DNA from 2 places in the Shewanella sp. Arc9-LZ genome. Region 1 is predicted to be linked to the other one. Evidence: predicted binding sites of a transcription regulator. Region 1 holds the regulator's gene; the other holds the start of a gene.
What was found. Region 1 encodes NrdR, which represses ribonucleotide reductase genes. Its sites were predicted from a motif close to AAACACNANATNTNGTGTTT; they were not measured.
Positions count from the first base shown of each region.

Region 2: nrdA (class 1a ribonucleoside-diphosphate reductase subunit alpha) is a predicted target of NrdR. The motif match lies at 8,694-8,713, and genes of this name have one in related genera.

Region 1 covers NZ_CP048031.1:1,275,557-1,287,966, reverse strand. The annotation lists gene ribBA (bifunctional 3,4-dihydroxy-2-butanone-4-phosphate synthase/GTP cyclohydrolase II) at 51-1,154, opposite strand; gene GUY17_RS05540 (riboflavin synthase) at 1,258-1,917, opposite strand; gene ribD (bifunctional diaminohydroxyphosphoribosylaminopyrimidine deaminase/5-amino-6-(5-phosphoribosylamino)uracil reductase RibD) at 1,981-3,126, opposite strand; gene nrdR (transcriptional regulator NrdR) at 3,200-3,649, opposite strand; gene glyA (serine hydroxymethyltransferase) at 3,764-5,017, opposite strand; gene ettA (energy-dependent translational throttle protein EttA) at 5,279-6,946, shown strand; gene GUY17_RS05515 (hypothetical protein) at 7,232-8,464, shown strand; gene GUY17_RS05510 (efflux RND transporter periplasmic adaptor subunit) at 8,788-9,825, shown strand; gene GUY17_RS05505 (multidrug efflux RND transporter permease subunit) at 9,825-12,410, shown strand, end outside.
Region 2 covers NZ_CP048031.1:2,641,717-2,654,126, reverse strand. The annotation lists gene GUY17_RS11375 (PA4780 family RIO1-like protein kinase) at 392-1,255, opposite strand; gene GUY17_RS11370 (BamA/TamA family outer membrane protein) at 1,841-2,989, shown strand; gene GUY17_RS11365 (hypothetical protein) at 3,003-3,812, shown strand; gene GUY17_RS11360 (2OG-Fe(II) oxygenase) at 4,289-4,585, shown strand; gene yfaE (class I ribonucleotide reductase maintenance protein YfaE) at 4,609-5,007, opposite strand; gene nrdB (class Ia ribonucleoside-diphosphate reductase subunit beta) at 4,997-6,127, opposite strand; gene nrdA (class 1a ribonucleoside-diphosphate reductase subunit alpha) at 6,200-8,488, opposite strand; gene GUY17_RS11340 (HAD family hydrolase) at 9,082-9,744, opposite strand; gene ubiG (bifunctional 2-polyprenyl-6-hydroxyphenol methylase/3-demethylubiquinol 3-O-methyltransferase UbiG) at 9,868-10,590, opposite strand; gene gyrA (DNA gyrase subunit A) at 10,978-12,410, shown strand, end outside.

The sequences.
Region 1 (12,410 bases):
CCTGAGCGCTATGCAATTAATGAATTTGTTAAATTTACCACAAGCCAAAATTATTCAGCTATATAATCAGTCACTTCTAAACCAAAACCAGACAGTGAATGATAACGTTTTGGCGAACTGAGTAAACGCATAGTGCTGACACCTAAACTCGACAGAATTTGTGAGCCTACGCCAACACGACGAGATGTTCCTTGCCACATTGCTGGCGCAGGAGATTGACCATTATCTTCAGCTTCAAAGGCTTTTACTTTGGCCAATAAATTACTTGTATGTTCATCATTACCCAGTAGTACTAAAACGCCACCTTCGGAAGCAATCCGCTCCATGGCTTTTTCTAATGGCCAACTGCGCTTTTGATCACGTTCAGAATGCAGCAAATCATTAAAGGTGTTTTGCAAATGCACACGCACCAAACAATTCGGTTTTACTTCATCTTTAACCAAGGCGTAGTGTAATTGATTATCGATAGTGTCTCTAAACGTCACCATAGTAAATTCACCAAAACGAGTGGGTAATTTACACTGAGCTTCACGTACAACAGTAGTTTCGTTAGTGTTACGGTATTCGATTAAATCGGCAATAGTACCGATTTTAATCCCATGTTTTTCACTGAATTTTTCTAAGTCTGGACAGCGCGCCATGGTGCCATCTTCGTTTAAAATCTCAACAATGACGCCTGAAGGTTCACAGCCAGCTAAGCGCGCTAAATCGCAACCCGCTTCAGTGTGGCCAGCGCGGGTTAATACTCCGCCCTCTTGTGCCATCAACGGAAAAATATGTCCAGGTTGCACTAAATCAGAGGCTTTGGCGTCTTTGGCAACGGCAGCTTGTACGGTCACTGCACGGTCATGAGCAGAAATACCTGTTGTGACTCCGGTCGCTGCTTCAATTGATACGGTAAAATTAGTCGAAAACTGGGCATTATTATTGGTAACCATTAAAGGCAAATTAAGCTGCTGACAACGCTCTTTGGTCATTGTTTGGCAAATTAATCCACGGCCATAGGTTGCCATGAAATTGATTGCTGCTGGCGTCACTTTATCAGCGGCCATGATCAAATCACCTTCATTCTCTCTGTCTTCATCATCCATCAAGATAACCATCTTACCTTGACGAATATCTTCAATGATTTCTTCTATGCTATGTAGCGCCATTGTCAGACCTTTATTTAGTAAGTGTTTGATTTAAACCTTAGGCATTAAATCTATTGGTATTGCATATTATGTATAGGGTACAAATGGTATTTTACTGTCGCGATTAACGTAAAAAACCTGATTTAGCGAGTAACTCCATGGTCACGCCCGATGCAGGCTGCACATGGTTAGTTTCCGGTTGCATTAAACGTTCTAAATAACGCGCGATTAAATCGACTTCGATATTGACACTATCGCCTACTTTTAAATCCACCAGCGTGGTTTCACCTGCAGTGTGAGGTACAATCGTTAATCTAAAACGAGCACCATCGACTTCATTAACAGTCAGGCTCACACCATCGATGGTGATCGAACCTTTGTGAGCAATATAGCGACTTAATTGGGCCGGTACCGATAACCAAAACTCTAGTGATTTACCTCTGTAAGCGCATTGCTCAACTTTTGCAATGCCGTCGACGTGTCCACTTACCATGTGTCCACCTAATCGAGTGGTTGCCGTAACCGCTTTCTCAAGATTAACCTTTTGACCGACCTGATAACGACTAAAGCCAGTTAAGTCAACGGTTTCAGCTGATATATCAGCAACGTAACCATCACCTAAACGCTCAACAACGGTCAAACACACGCCATTGGTTGCTATACTGTCACCTAGCTTTACATCCGTTAAATCCAGCTTACCGCTGGCAACTGTTAAGCGGATATCGTTACCTTTGCGATCAATTTTACGTAATGTGCCAAGGGCTTCGATTATTCCAGTAAACATAATACTCACTTTTTGCAGTTAAACTTTGCTGTTGTTCAGGTTTTGGACTGAACAACACGCACATTAATAGGGTTGATTATATCTGAGGATATAACGCTTATCTTGTCCAACGTTGCGTTCATCAATTAATTGCAGTGCCGGCGTTTGCTCCATTGTACTGTAATTAGGTAACTGCAACATATTACGTCCGTGGCTACCTAATAGTTTAGGCGCCTGGTAAAGCACAATATCATCAACGAGCCCTTGGGCGACAAATGCTCCGGCTAAGGTAGCACCGGCTTCAACTAAAACAGAATTAGTATGCTGACCTAAATATGTTAGCAAAGCTAACAATGGGATTCTGCCTGACGAGTCACACGTTAACTGAAGAAATGATACGTGATCTGGAAATGCAGCTTTGGTGCTTTCGGGATAATGACAGCCAGAAACCAGTAAAATAGGACTTTGAATTGAAAATAATTGCTGTGTTGCTGTTAATCTTGCGCGACTGTCGAGCACAACCCTTAGAGGTTGGAAGATTTCATCTTTTGTATGGCGAGTGGTTAACTCACCTAACGCCTCATAGCGCACATTAAGGCTTGGGTCATCGACAAGAATGGTTTCAACACCAGTGATTAATGCACAATGGCTAGCGCGGTATTTTTGCACATCAGCTCTTGCTGCACTGCCAGTAATCCACTTCGACACGCCATTAGACAGAGCCGTTTTACCATCTAAACTGGCTGCTATCTTTACCGTTATCCAAGGAAGTCCTGTTTTCATCCGCTTCATAAAACCCAGATTAAGGTCATAGGCTTGTTCGCTGAGCAATCCAACATCAACGTTAATACCAGCCTCACGTAACAGGGTTATACCGCGACCAGACACTTGTGGATTTGCATCGGTCACCGATACCACAACTCTGGCAACTTTGGCATTAATTAAGCCTAAAGCACAAGGTGGTGTGCGGCCATAATGACTGCAAGGTTCAAGAGTGACATACGCCGTGGCACCTTCAGCAGACAAGCCATTATCATGCACCATTTTCAGCGCATTAACTTCGGCATGTCCTTGGCCAGCACGTTGATGATAACCCTCACCAATAATCTTATTCTGATAAACAATGACACAACCGACACAAGGATTTGGCCGAGTGGTATAACGGCCTTTCTCGGCAAGCGCGATGGCACGGCTCATCATTTGGGTGTCAAAGGTGGACCAGTTAGACATGGGAGATAATCTCTTATTGCTTAAATGCCATTAAAACCATTAAAACCATTAAAACAGATATTATTAAGCAGCATTACTTTTGCAATTTAGCAATGGCTTCACCAAATTGGGATACATCTTCAAATGCGCGATAAACCGATGCAAAGCGGATATATGCCACTTTATCAAGGCTCATCAATTGTTCCATCATCAGATTACCAATCATTTCAGAATTCACCTCACGCTCACCTGTCGCGCGCAGTGTTGATTTGATTTTAGTCAATGCTTGTTCAATTTCATCAATTGAGACCGGGCGTTTTTCGACCGCACGTAGCATGCCGCCACGCAATTTTTCTTCATCGAATGGTTGTCGAGTGCCGTCACGTTTGATGACTCTAGGCATGACTAACTCTGCGCCTTCAAACGTGGTGAAACGTTCATGACATTCGGTACATTCCCGGCGGCGACGTACTTGGTGACCATCAGCCACTAATCGAGAATCTATAACTTTGGTATCGGTCGCGCTACAAAAAGGGCAATGCATTGAACCTCCTGCAGAAAAAAACAAAATGGCCGCTAACAATTAGCGGCCATTAAAGTTTATCCTATTTGTTGAGCAAGGTTAACCTAAACCTTTTCAACAGGCATCAAGTGACGATTAACCGTATACAGGGAATCGGGCACATAATGCCAACACTTGACCTTTCACTCGTTCAGCCACTTCGGCGTTAGATGCATCATCAAGAATGTCACAAATCCAACCGGTCAATTCTTTCGCTTCTGCTTCTTTAAAACCACGACGAGTAATTGCTGGCGTTCCAATACGAACACCAGAGGTGACAAACGGTGAACGTGGATCATCAGGTACTGAGTTTTTGTTGACGGTAATGTTGGCATTGCCCAATGCAGCATCAGCTTCTTTACCGGTTAAATCACGACCAATTAAATCAACCAACATTAAATGGTTTTCTGTACCGCCAGAAACAATTTTGTAACCGCGAGCTAAAAACACTTCAACCATAGCTTTAGCGTTTTTAACAACTTGCTGCTGGTATACCTTAAACTCTGGCTCTAATGCCTCTTTAAATGCAACCGCTTTACCTGCGATTACATGCATTAAAGGGCCACCTTGGCCACCAGGGAATACCGCTGAGTTCAACTTTTTATACAACACTTCATCATCGGCAGCAGAGATAATAATCCCGCCACGTGGACCCGCTAATGTTTTATGAGTTGTTGAGGTGACCACATGTGCATGTGGGACAGGGGTTGGATAAACACCTGCAGCCACTAAGCCTGCAACGTGAGCCATATCAACAAGCAAATAAGCACCAACTTTATCGGCAATCTCACGCATTTTAGCCCAATCGACTATGCCTGAAAATGCCGAAAAACCGCCGATCATCATCTTAGGCTTGTGCTCAATGGCTAAACGTTCCATTTCGTCATAATCAATTTTGCCAGCTTCATCGATACCGTAAGGAATGATGTTGTAAAGCTTGCCTGAAAAATTCACTGGTGAACCATGGGTCAAATGACCACCATGAGCAAGGTTCATCCCTAAAACAGTATCACCAGGTTGTAACAACGCCATAAACACTGCGCTGTTTGCTTGTGAGCCTGAATGAGGCTGTACGTTGGCATAAGTTGCACCAAATAATTCTTTTGCGCGTTCAATAGCCAATGTTTCAACAACATCAACGTATTCGCACCCACCATAATAACGCTTGCCTGGATAACCTTCAGCATACTTGTTAGTTAACTGAGAACCTTGCGCTTCCATCACACGTGGACTGGTATAGTTTTCAGATGCAATCAATTCAATGTGTTCTTCTTGACGACAAGTTTCATCTTCAATGGCTTTAAATAATTCTGGATCATAATCCGCAATATTCATCGCTTTCTTCAACATGGTAGCTCCAACATCATTATCTATATAGTAGGGTTGCGCGGTATTCTACTCTGCAACGATAATGATTTACAGTACAAACAACATGAAATTCACTGTGTTCTGAATACAAAACGATTCATGTTGATAACACCAAGCTAGCAGATTGTTTAGCGAATTGAGTCTAAAAAGCACGCTAGATAAAATCACACAATTGCCTGTTGAGTTCAGCACATAATACAGTAGAATTATCACCATCTTTGTTGACAATTAGACAGTATAATTATGGCTCAATTTGTATACAGCATGCTTCGTGTGGGTAAAATTGTCCCACCCAAAAAGCAAATATTAAAAGACATTTCATTAAGCTTCTTTCCTGGCGCTAAGATTGGTGTGCTCGGGTTAAACGGTTCGGGTAAATCAACATTGCTGCGCATCATGGCGGGAATAGATACCGAAATTGAAGGTGAAGCACGCCCAATGCCTGGGTTAAAAATTGGCTACTTACCGCAGGAGCCGCGCTTAAACGAACAACAAACTGTGCGCGAAGCCGTCGAAGAAGCCCTAAGCGAAGCTAAAAATGCACTAATACGCTTAGACGAGGTCTATTCTGCTTATGCTGAGCCCGATGCAGACTTCGACGCACTTGCAAAAGAGCAAGGCGAATTAGAAGCCATCATCCAATCTCAAGATGCGCATAATCTTGATCATATTCTTGAACGTGCAGCTAACGCATTACGTCTGCCCGATTGGGATGAGAAAATTGCCGTACTCTCTGGTGGTGAACGACGCCGAGTGGCCATTTGTCGCTTATTGCTTGAAAAACCGGAAATGCTATTACTCGACGAACCAACCAACCATTTGGATGCAGAGTCAGTGGCGTGGTTAGAGCACTTTTTACAAGAATATAACGGCACCGTGGTGGCGATTACCCACGATCGTTACTTCTTAGATAATGCTGCTGGCTGGATTTTAGAACTTGACCGCGGTGAAGGTATTCCATGGGAAGGTAACTATTCATCTTGGCTTGAACAAAAAGATGCGCGCTTGTCCCAAGAATCGTCCACAGAAAGCGCCCGCCAAAAAACCATTGCTAAAGAATTAGAGTGGGTACGCCAAGGTGCTAAAGGTCGTCAATCAAAAGGTAAAGCCCGTATGGCTCGCTTTGAAGAATTGAACACCAACGATTACCAAAAGCGTAACGAGACCAATGAACTGTTTATTCCACCAGGGCCTCGTTTAGGCGACAAAGTCATTGAAGTGACTAATTTAACCAAGTCATATGGTGACCGCGTACTGATTGATGATTTGACATTCACGGTTCCTAAGGGCGCTATCGTCGGCATTATTGGTGCTAACGGTGCGGGTAAGTCAACCTTATTCAAAATGATCTCAGGCGAGGAACAACCAGACAGTGGCTCTATTTCTGTCGGTGATTCGGTTCAAATTGCGTCGGTTGATCAGTTCCGTGATTCGATGAATGACAAAAACACCGTGTGGCAAGAAATTTCAGGCGGCCAAGATATTATGCGCATCAACAACACTGAAATTTCTAGCCGTGCTTACGTAGGCCGCTTTAACTTCCGTGGTGGCGATCAGCAGAAAATAATTGGTTCATTATCGGGGGGTGAGCGCAACCGAGTTCACTTAGCTAAGTTATTACAAGCCGGTGGCAACGTATTATTACTCGACGAACCCACCAACGACTTGGACGTTGAAACTTTACGAGCGTTAGAGGAAGCGTTATTAGAGTTCCCTGGTTGTGCAATGGTTATTTCCCATGACCGTTGGTTCCTTGACCGTATTGCGACCCATATTTTGGATTACCGTGATGAAGGTAAAGTGAGCTTCTATGAAGGTAACTATACTGAGTACTCAACTTGGTTAAAAGCCACCTTAGGCACCGATGTAGTAGAACCGCATCGATTAAAATACAAGCGTTTAAATAAATAATTCGTCTGCAATAAAGTGTTGAATAATAAAGCAGAGCCTCAGCGCTCTGCTTTATTATATTAGCCATTATTTAAAAGGTTATTACAAAACTAACGATCGAAATCTCGACAAGTGTCAAAAATTTGTCAATTTATTGTGAGCAATGCACCACAATCTGTTTGTAAAGCCAAAATAACTTCAGTATTATAAATTATTAACGGATTATTTTACTCTTTGCTGATTACACTCAGCGCAATACAGAGTGTCGATGGTTCCAGCTTGTAGAGAAATTTAATGGAGATATCAGTGAGATACGGTTCAATTAGCCTTGCTTTATTGTGCTTATACGCAAGCAACTCATTTGCGGCACTCGAAGTCATTACCACATCAGAAAAGCAGACTCTCAATAAAATTGAAAATCAATACGATATCGATTCTCTGCTAATCACTGTTAATGACAAATTCTCACAGCTTAATAAAAAAGCCTATGACGTTGAAGGTCTGAAAAAAACAATTGTTTCAGAACAGCAGCGCTACGATGAGCTTATTACAGAATTACCTAAGGTTATTCGGGCTAAAACAGGGCTTCCAGAAACCTATAAACAAATTGAAGAGTCTGTCAATTTAGTCGATGAATTAACCCTAAAGGCAGAAGAAGACAGTAAACGCCTTGAAACTGAAAAAGTTGAAATATTAACTGAATATGAGGCGATAAATAAAAAACGTGCCGCTAAAAGTCAGCAACTATTTAAACTCAAAACTGATATTACTAATCGTTTAATTGCAGATTTATCTAAATCAAGCAGCACACTGCCAGTCAATATTAATGGTTCGACTGAGTGTTCAAAATATCAAACTATCGCAGATTGTTTGAAAGAGTCTAAAAGCAGCATTTTATCCAATACTCGTAATGAGTCGCCGTTTTTAAATGACAAAAGTGTTTTATTGTCATATGAAGTTATCGACGCCAATATGAATATGAGAGGCGATTTGCATTATAAAGTGGCAATGAACTTTAAGCCTTCTTATAACGATAAAATTGACTCAATGTTAAATGAAGAATTAGGCCTTAAGTCGGCGATGGTTACCTTAATCAGTAACGTACCAGCAGATTGGTATATCAATGGCACCAAAGTAGGCACGGGTAAAAAACTTTTTCACGAGATCCCTTTAGGGAAACACGGCATTTTAGCGTCTTACCAAAATCAAGATAAATCAAGCGTCGAAAATGTTGAAGGCAATGGTGTATTTAATTATAAATTTGCCAATGTTGCTTCGTCTAACAAAGCCAGCAACCAAGCTAAAGCAGTGACAGCAGAAGTCCCAAAAGGCATTCTTAAACCATCAGCTAAACCGCAGCCTGTAGTCCAAAAAACTAAGGCTAAATACACCTTATTTTCAGACCAAACCAGTATTAAGTTAAGTGATGATGATGCCAAAAAGAAATCATCAGATAAAGGTTATGAATACTTTATGGGTGTTACACCTGTCAATAAAAAGCAAAACATTGAATTTACTAACGAGCCTATCGAGAAGTAATGTTTCAACCAGTGTTTTAACATAACTATTTGTTCAGCCTGGCTGACATAAATCAAAGCCATATCTTCGGATATGGCTTTTTTGTTGCTATAGCATCATCAAAACCCACTATTGATATGCGCCTTGTTACAAAGAAAATTAAAAGATTTACATTACTTTACGCTTGGTTAAGCAAATATAATTACAATAAGCTTGCATCAATCACGGGCTAGTCGTTAGCCAATGTCGTCTTGTAACGACATCATCAATTATTGCTTATAGAGATGTGTACTTAAATGATCAAAAAACTTAGCCAATGTCTTTTTTCGACTACCGTATTGATGATGGGATATGTTGGGTTTATTTCCAATGGTGTTGCCGCGCCCACACCTCCTCGCGCTGAAAAAGTGGTTCCTGTCGTCACCGCCACCGTTGAACAACATGAGCTTTCGCAATCAATTACCTTAATAGGAAAACTGGCGGCAACTCACTCGGTAATGATCGCGCCACAAGTCGCAGGAAAAATAGACAGCATAGCAGTCACATCTAACCAATACGTCAATAAAGGCCAAGCACTACTGACACTTGATAACCGCAAAGCAAAAGCCAGCGTAACCGAAGCGCAAGCCTATTATCAAGATGAAGTGCGTAAGCTTAATGAGTTTAACAAGTTGATTCACGTTAACGCCATCACTCAAACAGAAATAGAAGCTCAAAAGTCCAGTGTTGATATTGCTTTCGCTCGCCTTGAATCAGCCAAAACAGATCTGGATTACCATACTCTAGCCGCGCCATTTTCCGGAAACACTGGTTTGGTTAACTTCAGTCGCGGCAAGATGGTCAGTATCAATGAGTCACTATTATCACTTGATGATTTATCCGTGTTACAGCTCGATTTACAAGTGCCGGAGCATTATCTCTCTTTGTTAAGTACAGGAATGTCGGTAAACGCTTCCAGCAGAGCATGGAATAAAACCATTTTTACTGGCAAGATTATCGCTATTGATCCACGCGTCAATTCACAAACACTCAATCTCAATATTCGCAGTCAGTTTGATAATCAAAAGGGTCAATTAAAGCCCGGTATGATGATGTCAGCGACACTGGTATTTCCAAGCGTGTCTTCCCCTATTGTTCCGGTACAAGCACTTGAATATTCTGGTACCAAACGTTATGTCTACGTAATCAACCAGGACAATATCGCCACACGCACCGAAGTGATGTTAGGCGCCAGAATTGACGATCAAGTGTTACTGGAATCTGGCATAAACATCGGCGACCACATCGTCGTTCAAGGGCTGGTAAATATGCGTGATGGTGTCAAAGTAAAAGACTTAGCTAAGCAAGCTCAAACAAGCCCTGTTAAACAGGAGCAACAATAATGTGGCTAAGTGATACGGCGGTAAAGCGCCCTGTAGTTGCGATTGTATTAAGTTTATTACTGTGTGTTTTTGGCTTAGTGTCGTTCTCTAAACTGTCGGTTAGAGAAATGCCCGACGTACAAAATCCGGTAGTGACCGTCATGACCACTTATAGCGGTGCATCTGCCACTATTATGGAAAGTAAAATCACTAAGAGCCTTGAAGATGAATTAACTGGCATCAGCGGTATTGATGAAATTACCTCAACCACTCGAAATGGCATGTCACGTATTTCAATCGAATTCGAACTAGGTTGGGACTTAACCGAAGGCGTCAGTGACGTACGAGATGCCGTTGCCAAAGCACAACGTCGCTTACCCGATGAAGCTGATGATCCGATTGTATCTAAAGATAATGGTACTGGTGAGCCGTCGATTTACGTCAACTTAAGCTCTGAAAATATGGATCGTACTCAACTCACTGATTACGCCCAGCGGGTATTAGAGGACAGATTTAGCTTAATTACTGGGGTGAGCTCAGTCAATATTTCTGGTGGCTTATACAAAGTCATGTATGTACAACTAAAACCGCAATTAATGGCCGGTAGAAATGTAACTACCAACGACATTATTAGTGCGTTAAATACCGAAAATCTTGAAACACCCGGTGGCGAAGTCCGTAACGACACCACCGTCATGTCAGTCAGAACAAAACGGCTATATTACAGCCCAGAAGACTTCAACTATTTAGTTGTCCACACTGCTGACGATGGCACGCCTATTTATCTTAAAGATGTCGCTAGCGTGTTCATTGGGGCAGAAAATGAAAACTCGACCTTTAAAAGTAACGGCATCGTTAACCTAAGCCTAGGCATAGTGCCGCAATCTGATGCCAATCCATTAGACATATCACTGCAAGTACAACAAGAAGTCGACAAAGTGCAGAGTTTTCTGCCAAAAGGAACGCAGTTGGTTGTCGATTATGATGCCAATGTGTTTATTGCGCGCTCGATTAATGAGGTTTACAACACCCTATTCATTACTGGGGTATTGGTTATTCTTGTGCTGTACATTTTTATCGGTCAAGTACGGGCAACACTCATTCCTGCAGTCACAGTACCAGTATCATTAATTGCCGCATTTATGGCGGCATACAGCTTAGGTTACTCCATTAACTTATTAACCCTAATGGCGCTTATTCTCGCCATTGGTCTAGTGGTTGATGACGCCATCGTTGTGGTTGAGAATATCTTCCACCATATTGAACAAGGTGAAAAACCGATACTTGCGGCCTACAAAGGGACTCGCGAAGTCGGTTTTGCTGTGATATCAACTACCCTAGTACTGGTGATGGTATTTTTACCTATTTCATTTATGGATGGCATGGTCGGGTTATTGTTTACTGAGTTCTCCGTGATGCTGGCAATGTCGGTGCTGTTTTCATCCCTTATCGCCCTTACCCTTACCCCAGTGATGAGCAGTAAACTATTAAAAGCCAATGTGAAGAAAAATCGTTTTAACATTGCGATCGATAATGGCTTTAATCGTTTAGAGCAACGGTATCGTAGTATGGTCAAATGGGCATTGCACTGGCGCATGGCAGCACCATTCATTATTATCGCCTGCATCGGTGGTAGCTATTTACTCTTGCAACAAGTCCCTTCTCAACTCTCACCACAAGAAGACCGCGGGGTATTATTTGCGTTTATTAAAGGCGCCGAAGGCACCAGTTATAATCGCATGGTTGCCAATATGGACATTGTTGAAAACCGATTAATGCCACTATTGGGTCAAGGAGTAGTGAAATCATTTAGCGTTGAAGCGCCAGCATTTGGCGGTCGAGCGGGAGATCAAACCGGATTTGCGATTATCCAGTTAGAAGACTGGCAAGATCGTGATACCGATATTAAACAAGCGTTAGCGTTAATCAGCCAAACGTTAAAAGACATTCCCGATGTAATGGTACGGCCAATGTTGCCAGGATTTAGAGGCCAATCAAGTGAACCGGTTCAATTTGTACTGGGCGGCTCTGACTATGCTGAGTTATTTAAATGGGCTCAAGTACTACAACAAGAAGCCGATGCAAGCCCTATGCTGGACGGGGCTGATTTAGATTACGCAGAGACCACACCAGAACTTGTTGTGACGGTAGACAAGCAACGAGCTGCAGAGTTAGGCATTAGCGTTGCAGAAATAGCGACAACCTTAGAAATCATGTTGGGCGGCCGCAGTGAAACAACCTTTGTTGAACGTGGCGAAGAATATGATGTGTACCTTCGCGGTGATGAAAACAGCTTTAACAGCGTCACAGACCTCAGTAAGATTTACTTTAGAAGCAGCAAAGGCGAATTAATCACCCTTGATACCGTCACTAAAGTTGAAGAAGTTGCCTCGCCGCAACGATTAAGTCATACCAATAAGCAAAAATCGATCACCATCAAGGCAAATTTAGGCGAAGGTTATACCCTTGGCGAAGCCCTCGACTTTTTAGAACAACGCGCAATAACATTACTGCCAAACGATATTTCAATTGCCTACACGGGTGAGTCAAAAGACTTTAAAGAGAACCAAGCTGGGGTGCTCATTGTATTTGCTTTAGCACTGCTG
Region 2 (12,410 bases), 1.4 Mb from region 1:
TGCAAATTGATCATATTACTTTTTAGCAAACATAACGATTCACTCATGACTATGTGGGAAAAAGCAATTGATTGAGGTTTAGCCAGTAATGAGACCATTGTGTTTGCTGACAAGAGGGTTAACTATCGCCTCAGAAATGTGCAGCGTTTAGGCAACCAGCGGTTATGGTTAACCCACTTGCTGCTTAATTAAAAAAAGCGGTTTAATTCGGTATTAACTCGGGGGGAATTCGCTGTCAACTTGAGTTAGCTTGGCGTTAATTAAAGGAGAAGGGCTAATTAAATAGGGAGACATTAACCTGACAATTTATTCGATAGCGTATTCGATCACTTATTCGATAATTTGTCGGAATGTCTCCCTAGGTGTTCACATGAGTGAATAAACGATCGATTTAATACTCGTCGCTGTTTGCATCACTCATGCGCTCGCGTCTTTCTTGGGCTTCTTCAAATGCAGCGTTAATTTCTTCTAATACAGAATCGACGTCAGCCGCTGTTGTGTCTTCTTCAAATAAACCGGTCAATTGTGTTTCCGGCGTTAATTCACCTTGTTCGTACAAGGCCCACATTTCTTTAGCATATTTTGTTGCGGCTAATTCTGGGGCAAATTGAGAATAATAGTCTGTCATATTATTCACATCACGAAATAACATCGCTTTGGCATTATTGTTTGCTGATGCATCAACAGCTTGGGGCAGGTCAATGATAACCGGTCCATTCTGATCTACGAGCACGTTAAACTCTGATAAATCGCCATGAACAATACCTGCACATAACATTCGTACGACATAACCCATCATAACGTAATGCTGCGTTTGCGCTTGTTCAGCACTCATCTGAGTAACATCATTTAATCGAGGTGCAACATCACCATGAATATTGGTGATCAACTCCATCAATAGCACTCCATCAAAGCAGCCATAAGGCACTGGTACTCTAATTTTAGCGGCGGCGCATTTATATAACGCGTCGACCTCGGCATTCTGCCAAGCTTTTTCTTGTTCTTCACGACCGTATTTAGAACCTTTTTCCATGGCTCTACCACGACGACTGTTTTTGGTTTTTCGACCTTCTTGATATTGTGCTGCTTTTTTAAAACTGCGCTTAGTGGCTTCCTTATACACTTTGGCGCAGCGAATCGCATCGCCACATCTGATCATATAGACCGTAGCTTCTTTGCCACTCATGAGTTGGCTTATCACTTCATCGACGAGACCATCGTCAACCAGTGGTTGTAATCGTATAGGCGTTTTCATAGCGTCGTTATACCTTACTTGCGCGCTGGATGATATATCTAAGGAAATAATTTTTACTTGCTGATGGGCTACTGATTAAATGAGGCTCAATAGTACTGAATTTGTGCTTTGTAGACTCTTGTTTATTAGATGAAAATGCTGTAGCCATTCAGCTAAATATAGTCGATTCTGATCCTTTTACCGAAAGATATCGATGGGGTGAATGTTGAGTTATCACTAAAAAGAGCTGCCAAACGTGTTATATTAGCGGCCGTCATTTAGCGTAATGATATCAGTTGCGCCTATAGATTAAAATATTGCTGATGGTACGCCTAAACTAACGTTAGGTATAAAGGCCATCATTTAACGCAGTATAATATCTTGTATTTAATGATGAAGAACTTCAGCAAGACTTAAGTTCTTCTTCAGTCAGTATTGAGTGATGAGTAGGATAATCTTTTTTGATTTAGTTATTATTTGATTTTTATCTGAATCGGCTATTATTTGAAGCGATTATTGTCGATAACTCATTGAACAGTGATTCCAAAATTTGGCATGGAAGTCATCATGCGCACCTATTTTTTTTAACATTTTAATAGAGTTTTTATGAAACGGACCTTACTTTTAACACTATTTGTTTTTTCTAACGCCGCAACCGCAGTTGAACCTTTATTTGAAACCCCCAAAGATATGCAACCAACATGGATTGATGACATTTTGTCGGTTTTTGGCGCGGATGGTGAATTCGATGATACTAAAGCTATTGATATGAGTTATTTACCTACGGCTTATTACACCCCAGAGAAAAAGTTTGGTGTGGGTTTACTTATGGTGGGGTTATACAAAACAGATAACGCATCAAGTGAACAACAGCCTTCATCATTGGTGTTGAATTCATTTGCTTCTGTGAACAATTCTTATGGCGTCACGGTAGAAAATATGACGTTTTTAAATCAAGGTAAACAGCGTTTGTTGCTTGACTTAGAACTGCATAATGAAGCTGCTGTTTATTATGGAATAGGGATTGAACAAGGCGACCAAGACCTTAATCATCATGAGTTCAAAGAACAACTGTATAGTTTTAAGCCGCGTTGGATGACCGAAGTTGCCAGTAACTATTTTATTGGTGTGGGTGCTGACTTTATTTATACCACGGCCGACAGCTTAGAATTAGTCGCAACAGAAGCTCCTGTGGATTCAAGTACGCTTCTGCCAGACAACTTTAGCTCAGGTGTTGTAGTAACCAGTATTTATGATTCAAGAGATTACCGTTTAAACGCAACAAAAGGCTGGTTATTTCAGGTTGATGCTGGATTATACCAAAATGACCAGTTCGATTCGTTTTCTACTTATAATATTGAATTAGCGAACTATATTGATTTAGGCTCGACACCGGGTTTAATCGCATGGCAAGTGCAAGGTCATCTAACCAGTGGCGATGTACCTTGGAATCTATTACCTGATCTTGGTGGCTCCGACGCGATGCGAGGTTACATTAGAGGCCGATATCGTGACGAGCAAATGATGATGGGGCAAGTTGAATATCGCTTACCAGTGTTCCAACGTTATGGCATGGTATTTTGGGGCGCTGTTGGTAGTGTGGCACCTAAAGTGAGTGAGCTAACCGATACGCTATTAACGGCCTATGGCACAGGATTTCGATTCAAAATTAAAGACAATATTAATTTACGATTTGATGTAGGGGTCGGTGAAAATGAAACTAACTTCTACCTAAATGTGAATGAAGTCTTTTAAGGCGATACTATTGATGATGACAGTAATGTCGCTAATGAAGCTTATGATGACCGGGTGTCGTAACATCCGGATATCTGCGACAGCTTATGCTGTCGACTCGAGAATGATGATCATTGTGTGTTTGGTTAGTGGCTTATTGCAGAGTAATAGTGCCTTGGCCAGTGACATTCCACACAGTTGCCAGCGAAGCTTTAATTACGCTATTTATCTCAGTGGTCTGCACACTGGTAAGATGAACCGTACTGAGAACTGGCAGGGTAAATCTGCTGTTATAACCTCAAAGAGTGAAGCCAGTATTCTAGGGGTTGGCACTCAATATCAACAACGTACTGAGTTATCGTGGTCAAATAACCGCAATGAATGGCTAACCGATAGTTTTCATCAGCAGGTAACCGGTTTTCGCTCACGAGACATGCAAGCCACTTTTTACAATAATGGCCTTGAGTCACGAGTGGATGTTGATGGCGATATTGAGAATTATACCTCAAGCCAAATACCATTAAGGGATGTAGACACCTTAGCCATTCAAATACGCGAAAACTTGCTCGGTGGCCGACGTCAATTTGCGTTAATTAGGCAAGCTTCAGATGCAATTGAACCTTATCAATTTTATGTAAAGGACGAATTAACCGCTACCATCGCGTCTTTGGGGGAGATACAACTTATTCCGGTGGAGCAAACCGGGGCCGAAGAGGTGACGTACTACTTTGCACCAAGTATGAATTATCAACTGGTGAAAGCCCATTATCATGGGATGATTTTGCAAGGTGTTATTGAGCTAGAACATTATGTTTCATCTTGCGATACCATAACGGAGAGCTAACCTTACCTCGTGATAAGCAGCAAGTTCAGTACCGTTTACTTCATTAGGCTTATTGACGCGTCAATGAGCCTAATTTTCACGGTATTATTGCCATAAATGGACACTATAGAGAATTGATTTACTCGTTATGGGCGGTGGCTGACTCATCACTATTTATGCTAGTTATTTTAGCATTAGCCATTATCTACTCTAGCCATAGCCATTATCTACACTAGCATTAGTCATTATTAGCGCGAGTCAATAATGATTAAAGGATTAATCTCGATACCTTAATATTAGCCCCGCAAGATCATCAATAGACTTTTTCGTACAAGCTATCAAGTAACAATATCCCTGCGATAAGCTCGATGGCGTTAGTTGCTGACTAACCCGATGAAATCGTGTCGTCTATGTTATATGATTTTGGCTGGTGAATATGACCCAAAATTTTTATCGAATAGGTATAATCTACTGCTGATGTTCCCATTGGAGATACCATGGCCAAGGTGATCAATAAAGCCATTTTTAGCAGTCGAATATTATCGATAAATTTGGTGACCTACCATACTCATCATCGTGTGATGACACATATCGATCCGGTACAACAAGGCCGCTATTACAAACTCAATTTTGTCTTTGTACAACCTAAAGTGGGCGGGGTGTTTCGTTGTGCCAAATGCATCATGAACTTATGGGGACGAGTATATTTATTTCGTCCAGATAAATATGAACACAGCGTGACTAAGATTGAGACTGGTAAACGTGTGTTGCTAAGTGTTGCTTTGAACATCTAGAAGGGTGTTAACGGGACCATAAGTTAACGTTCGTGGACAAGTTTAGGGTTAGCCTGTAATTGTTGGGTTAACGCAGTTGTTGGCTTATGAGTGTCATTGGTTGAAACATATTGACGTTTAGCCACCACTTGTACACCTTCAGTTGATAGTTTGAGGTTTAAATCACCCTCAGGTACACAACAACAGGGCAGACATTCATCTGATTTCAGTTCTGCTAGTGGCTCGGAGAAGTATTTGACTTCTCCTGATATCACTGTGGTTTTACACGCGCCGCAAAATCCATTACGACACTCTGAAAACACTTTTACTTTTTTCGACTCAAGCGCTTCTAATAAGCTTGAATGTTGGCCGTCAAATAAAATAACCGGCTGTCCTTTCAAGCTCACGATAGGGGCTTTTTTGAAAAAATTTTTATAGGTCAAAATCTAAAAACTCGTCGCCATCAACAGAAGAATCAATTTGACCAACAAGATAAGATGATACTTCTACTTCTTGTGGGGCAACCTGTACTGCATCACTTTCTAACCAGTTTTTCATCCACGGTAGTGGGTTTGACTGTTCATCATAAGGTTGAGGTAAGTGAACTGACTTCATCCGTTGGTTAGTAATAAACTCAACGTACTGGCATAAAATCTGTTCATTTAAGCCAATCATCGAACCGTCTTTGAATAAGTACTTGGCCCATTCTTTTTCTTGTTCCGCCGCTTTAACAAATAAGTCATACGCTTCTTGCTTACACTCAGCAGCAATTTCTCCCATTTCAGGGTCGTCTTTACCACCTTGCATCAGGGCTAAAATGTGTTGTGTGCTATTGAGGTGTAATGCTTCATCACGGGCAATTAAGCGAATGATTTTAGCGTTACCTTCCATGACCCGGCGCTCTGCAAAGGCAAACGAACAGGCAAAACTGACATAGAAGCGAATCGCTTCTAAAGCATTAACTGACATCATGCACAAATATAATGACTTTTTAAGAATACGTGAATTAACGGTGATTTCTTTACCGTTAATAACGTGCGTTCCTTCACCTAACAAGTTATTAATCTGGGTGAGGTTAATTAAGTCATCGTAATAAGCGGCAATGTCACCGGCACGCTTTAAAATTTCGTCATTTTGCACAATATCGTCAAATACCACAGATGGGTTATTAACAATATTACGAATAATGTGGGTGTACGAGCGCGAGTGAATGGTTTCAGAAAACGACCATGTTTCAATCCACGTTTCTAATTCTGGTAGCGATACCAAAGGCAAAAATGCCACATTCGGTGAACGGCCTTGAATTGAGTCGAGTAATGTTTGGTATTTTAGATTTGATAAGAAAATATGCTGTTCATGTTCAGGCAAATTACCGAAATCAATTTTGTCACGGCTGACATCAACTTCTTCTGGACGCCAGAAAAACGATAATTGCTTTTCAATTAGTTTTTCAAAGACTTCATATTTCTGTTGATCGTAGCGTGCCACATTAACCGATTGACCGAAAAACATAGGTTCTTTGGTAGAATCGTTAGGTGTTTGACAAAATGTTGAGTAAGCCATTATTTAGGTGTCCTGAAAACGCATTTTTCAAAAAGCGGGGAAGGCCCCCGCTAAATATACATAAAGTGATGATTAGATCTTACACGCACCGCCACCACAACCATCGTCTTCTTCTTCGACAGCAATAATGTCGTCAAACTGATCAGAAGCACCGTCACGAGTATTATGATAATACAATGTTTTAATGCCCAGTTTGTAGACGCTTAACAAGTCTTTTAACAATGTTTGCATCGGTACACGACCGCCTTCAAAACGGCTTGGGTCATAATTGGTGTTAGCCGAAATAGCTTGGTCGATAAACTTCTGCATTAACCCAACAAGTTGGATGTAACCATCGTTGTTTGGCATATTCCACAGTAGTTCATACTTATCTTTCAGTAATTCAAAATCAGGAACGACTTGCTTTAACTGACCATCTTTACTGGCTTTAACGCTAATTAAACCGCGTGGAGGCTCGATACCATTAGTCGCATTTGAAATTTGCGATGAGGTTTCAGACGGCATTAGCGCAGACAAGGTTGAGTTACGTAAACCGTACTGCTTAATGTCGCTACGTAAGCTTTCCCAGTCCATGTGCAATGGCTCGTCACAAATCTTGTCTAAATCACGCTTGTAGGTGTCGATAGGTAAAATACCTTTCGAATAAGTTGTCTCGTGGAATAACGGACATGCACCTTGCTCTTTTGCTAAGTTCATCGACGCTTTCAGTAAATAAAACTGAATCGCTTCAAAGGTTTTGTGAGTTAAGTTATTAGCTGAACCGTCTGAATACTTTTTACCGTTTTTAGCTAAATAGTTAGCAAAGTTAATCACCCCAATACCTAAGGTACGACGGTTCATTGAACTCGTTTGCGCGGCTTTAATTGGGTAATCTTGGTAATCAAGTAAGTTATCTAGCGCACGAACAGCTAAATCAGCTAATGGTTCAAGCTCTGATAAATCTTTAATTGCGCCTAAGTTAAGTGCTGACAAGGTACACAACGCGATTTCACCGTCTGGATCATCGATGTTTTTAAGTGGCTTAGTCGGTAAAGCAATTTCTAAACATAAGTTAGATTGCTTAATTGGCGCAACTTTAGAGTCAAACGGGCTGTGAGTATTACAGTGATCGACGTTTTGAATGTAGATACGGCCAGTAGAAGCACGTTCTTGCATCATCAATGAAAACAGTTCAACCGCTTTAATTTGTTTTTTGCGGACATTGCTGTCTTGTTCATACTGAAGGTATAAACGTTCAAACTCAACTTGGTCTTCAAAGAATGCATCGTAAAGACCGGGCACGTCTGATGGGCTGAATAGACTGATATATTCGCCTTTAATCAAACGTTGGTACATTAATTTGTTTAACTGCACACCGTAGTCAAGATGACGTACACGGTTGTCGTCAACACCACGGTTGTTTTTTAGTACTAATAGCGATTCAACTTCTAGATGCCATAAAGGATAGAAAAGAGTTGCTGCACCGCCACGTACGCCGCCTTGAGAACACGACTTCACCGCAGTTTGGAAATACTTATAAAATGGTAAACAACCGGTGTGGAATGCTTCGCCGCCACGAATAGGGCTACCAAGGGCACGAATACGACCCGCATTAATACCAATACCAGCACGTTGGCTAACGTATTTAACGATAGACGATGCAGTCGCATTGATTGAATCTAAGCTGTCATCACACTCAATCAATACACATGAGCTGAACTGACGTGTAGGGGTACGCACACCGGCCATGATTGGTGTTGGTAAAGAAATCTTAAACAGAGACGTCGCGTCATAGAAGTCTTTAATGTACTTCAAACGAATTTCTTTTGGGTAACGGGCAAACAAACATGCTGCGACTAATATGTATAAAAACTGGGCGCTTTCGTACACTTCATGGGTGACACGGTTTTGAACCAGGTATTTACCTTCAAGTTGCTTTACCGCGGCATAAGAGAAGTTCAAATCGCGCCAATGATCGATATAGGTGTCGAGTGTGTCTAATTCTTCACGGCTGTAGTCAGCCATGATATGCATGTCATATTTACCCAGTTCAACTAATTTGGTGACATGGTCATATAACGTTGGTGGTTCAAATTGACCAAACGCTTTTTTACGTAAGTGGAACACCGCTAAGCGGGCAGCCACAAATTGGTAGTCAGGTGACTCTGGAGAGATCAAGTCAGCCGCAGCTTTAATGATCGTTTCATGAATGGCTTCTGTTGGAATGCCATCAAAAAACTGCAGATGAGATCGAAGTTCTACTTCAGATACTGAGACGTTTTTTAATCCCTTGGCTGCCCAAGTGATCACGCGATGAATTTTATCTAAATCGATAGATTCACGTTCGCCACTGCGTTTAGTGACTGTCATATTGCTATTCATTGAAGAGAGGCCTTGGTTCTATATCTAATCATGTGATCTGTTGTTGGATGCAGTGCTGCTTGATTCGATCCGAACCAGTTACAAAACAATTCCATGTTAAAACAATCAACCTGATGTACTCACAACGTGGTAGTTAAACACCAGTACGTTCAGTTAGCCACTACATCCTTTGGAACGTCGTGGAGTAGTGTTTTGATTGTCAGCCACACACAAGATATGGTGTTATTTAAAATCTAAGATACAAGATAGTGAGGTTTGAGGTTTATTGCAAGCCACAATTTCATTAACTTCTTGTGGATAACTTGAGGATAAACGGCAGGGTTAGTGACAACTAACCCTAGAGCCCAAATTCATAAAGAGTTTTTGATAAATGATATTTTTTAATCCATCAAATGATAAAAATTTGATCGCTAAAATAAACAGCGATCAAAAAAAATGGACCGTTTATTGGTTGATCTTTTGTTGGTTTTGATCGGGTATAAATTGATGACTGTTAACTGTACATTTAAGCTTAATAAGACCCGTTAAACTTCACTCATGCTTTGTTCATTTACCCAAAAATTAACCCGCTAAACCGATGTCGAACATTGTCATTAATCAGTGAAAAACTGTTTAAGTGAGGCTCCGTGTTCAAATTGCTTGCCTGCTGGCCATGTGTCAGGTTTATCTGTCGCAGATAAGTAACCCCATAACGCAACGCCGCCTAACATACTGGCATTGTGGGCGGCGACTAAGTCACGTTCAGCGTCACCTAGATATAAGATACTTTGAGGAGCAATGGCAATTTGTTGTGCTGCTAGCAGCATTGGTGCGGTATGAGGTTTAGAGTGACGAGTGCTATCACCACTGATCATGGTTTTCAATTTATGAGTTAAACCAAGCTTTTCCACTAATGGCCTGGCAAATCGAGCCGGCTTATTGGTCACTACGCCATAAGGAATCGATTGGGCATCAAATAAGGATAATAGTTCGGGTAAGTCAGCGAATAAACGGCTGTTGTCACCATTGATACGGGCATAATGCTGAAGTAGTGCTTGCTGGATGGTAATTTGTACTTGTTCATCGGCATCTGGAATGGCCGTTTTAACTAAATATAAGCTGCCATGTGATGCCGCATGGCGCATCAAGTCAAGCGGTTGGACGTTAAAACCGGCTTCATCCAAGCTGAGATTCAATGCCTGTACTAAATCTGGTGCGGTATCGGCTAAGGTACCGTCTAAATCGAACAGCACTCCTTTTATATCTTGTTTATGCAAGGGCTAGCTCCTAACGAGAGAAAATAACAATAGACAGTGCAAGCCCTTTATAGCGTTATTGGCACAACATAACGCTATTGTGGTGCATTCACATTGAAATGTTGAAAAGAATCACCTGGATGATTAATCAATTTTTTGAGTGGCTATCATATAATTTACATCGACACTTTTAGTGTACTTAAACACACCCGACAATGGATTGTAGGTAATTCCCAGCGCATCTTTACACAATAAGTCGGTGTTATCGACTAATGCCATCAGTTCCGATGGGCGAATAAACTTGCTGTGATCGTGAGTACCAACTGGCAGCATTTTTAATAAATACTCTGCGCCGATAATCGTCTTTAAATACGACATCATATTACGGTTTATGGTTGAGAAAAACACAAAACCATTAGGTTTAACCATGTCACAACAGGCTTGAATAACCGATTGGGGATCGGGTACATGTTCGAGCATTTCCATGCAAGTGACCACATCATAATATTCGCGGTGGTTATCGCGATGTGCTTCGGCTGTTGTTTTGAGGTAATTAACCGTAACACCAGACTCTAAGGCATGTAGTTTTGCCACTTCAAGTGGCGCGTTGCCCATATCAATACCGTCAACGTTAGCACCTAGGCGCGCCATACTTTCTGACAAAATACCGCCACCACAGCCAACATCAAGTACTTTTTTGTCAAAAATACCCTCAGCGGTTTGGTCAATGTAGTTTAAACGCAGTGGATTAAGTAAATGTAATGGCTTGAACTCGCCATTGAGATCCCACCACGTTTGCGCCATGGCTTCAAATTTTGCGATCTCGAGTGGATCAACATTGGGTGTCGATTGTTCAGCGTGTGACATAACGTAACCTAAGTGTGTAATAAAGTATGGTCGCTATTATAGCGATAACCTTTACGAATAGTAGTCAACAATGGCTTTTGCCGTTTACGCTTGCTCATAAAACATCCATTTAAGCGAGGTAAATGGATGTTTTATGCTATCAACTGCTTAAATCATCAGCAAGTTAACGATAATTGTTGCTCAAATTTAGTCGTATATTAGCCAATGAATAAACTAAATTAGCTGAAAATATTAGCTTTTTTGTAATTTTTAAGAGTGATAGAGCATTTGGCTGGTCTTTGCTCTGGCGACATTAAATATCTGTGTTAGAATGCCAAATCACGTTTTTAAGCTAGATAATAATATGGAAGTTTTATTGTCAGCTCACTTTAGGGGAACGCGCAGTTTATGACTGATCTGGCATCATCTATTTCGCCAATTAACATCGAAGACGAACTTAAAAATTCTTACCTTGATTACGCCATGAGCGTAATTGTAGGTCGTGCATTACCTGACGTCCGTGACGGTTTAAAACCAGTTCACCGTCGAGTATTGTTCGCAATGAGCGAATTAAAAAACGATTGGAACAAACCATATAAGAAATCCGCTCGTGTCGTTGGTGACGTAATTGGTAAATATCACCCACACGGTGATACTGCTGTATACGATACAATTGTTCGTATGGCGCAACCGTTCTCGCTACGCTACACATTGATTGACGGACAAGGAAACTTTGGTTCGGTCGACGGTGACTCGGCAGCGGCGATGCGTTATACCGAAATCCGCATGCAAAAGTTGGCGCATTCATTATTAGCCGACCTTGAAAAAGAAACTGTGGATTTTGTGCCTAACTACGATGGCACCGAAATGATCCCTGCGGTGTTACCAACACGTGTACCGAACCTATTAATCAATGGTTCATCAGGTATTGCGGTTGGTATGGCCACTAACATTCCACCTCACAACTTAACAGAAGTAGTGAAAGGCTGTTTGGCGTTAATCGAAGATCCAAGTTTATCGATTGAACAGTTAATGGAATACATTCCAGGTCCAGATTTTCCAACGGCAGCTTCAATAAACGGTCGCAAAGGCATTATCGATGCTTATCACACTGGCCGTGGCCGCGCTATCATGCGCTCTAAAGCGGAAATTGAAACTGAAGAGAATGGTCGTGAACGTATTATTGTTCATGAAATTCCATATCAAGTTAACAAAGCCCGTTTGATTGAAAAAATTGCCGAGCTTGTTAAAGATAAAAAATTAGAAGGTATCAGTGGCCTACGCGATGAGTCTGATAAAGACGGTATGCGTATTGTTATTGAAATCAAACGTGGTGAAGTGGGTGAGGTTGTACTAAACAACTTATATTCTCAAACACAAATGCAGTGTTCTTTTGGTATCAACATGGTGGCATTGACTAACGGTCAGCCTAAATTGTTTAACCTTAAAGAAATGCTTGAATGTTTTATTCTTCACCGTCGTGAAGTGGTCACGCGCCGTACTGTATTTGAACTGCGTAAAGCCCGTGAACGTGCTCATGTTCTTGAAGCACTAGCCATTGCATTGGCTAACATCGACCCTATTATTGCGCTTATTAAAGCTTCACCTACACCTGCTGAAGCCAAAGCAAAATTGGTTGCACAAGGTTGGGAATTAGGCCATGTACAAGGCATGCTTGAAAAAGCTGGCGATGACGCTGCACGCCCTGAATGGTTAGAGCCTGAGTTCGGTATCCGTGACGGTCAGTACTATTTAACTGAGCAACAAGCCCAAGCGATTTTGGAATTACGTCTGCACCGTTTAACCGGTCTAGAACATGACAAGATTTTAGCTGAATATGA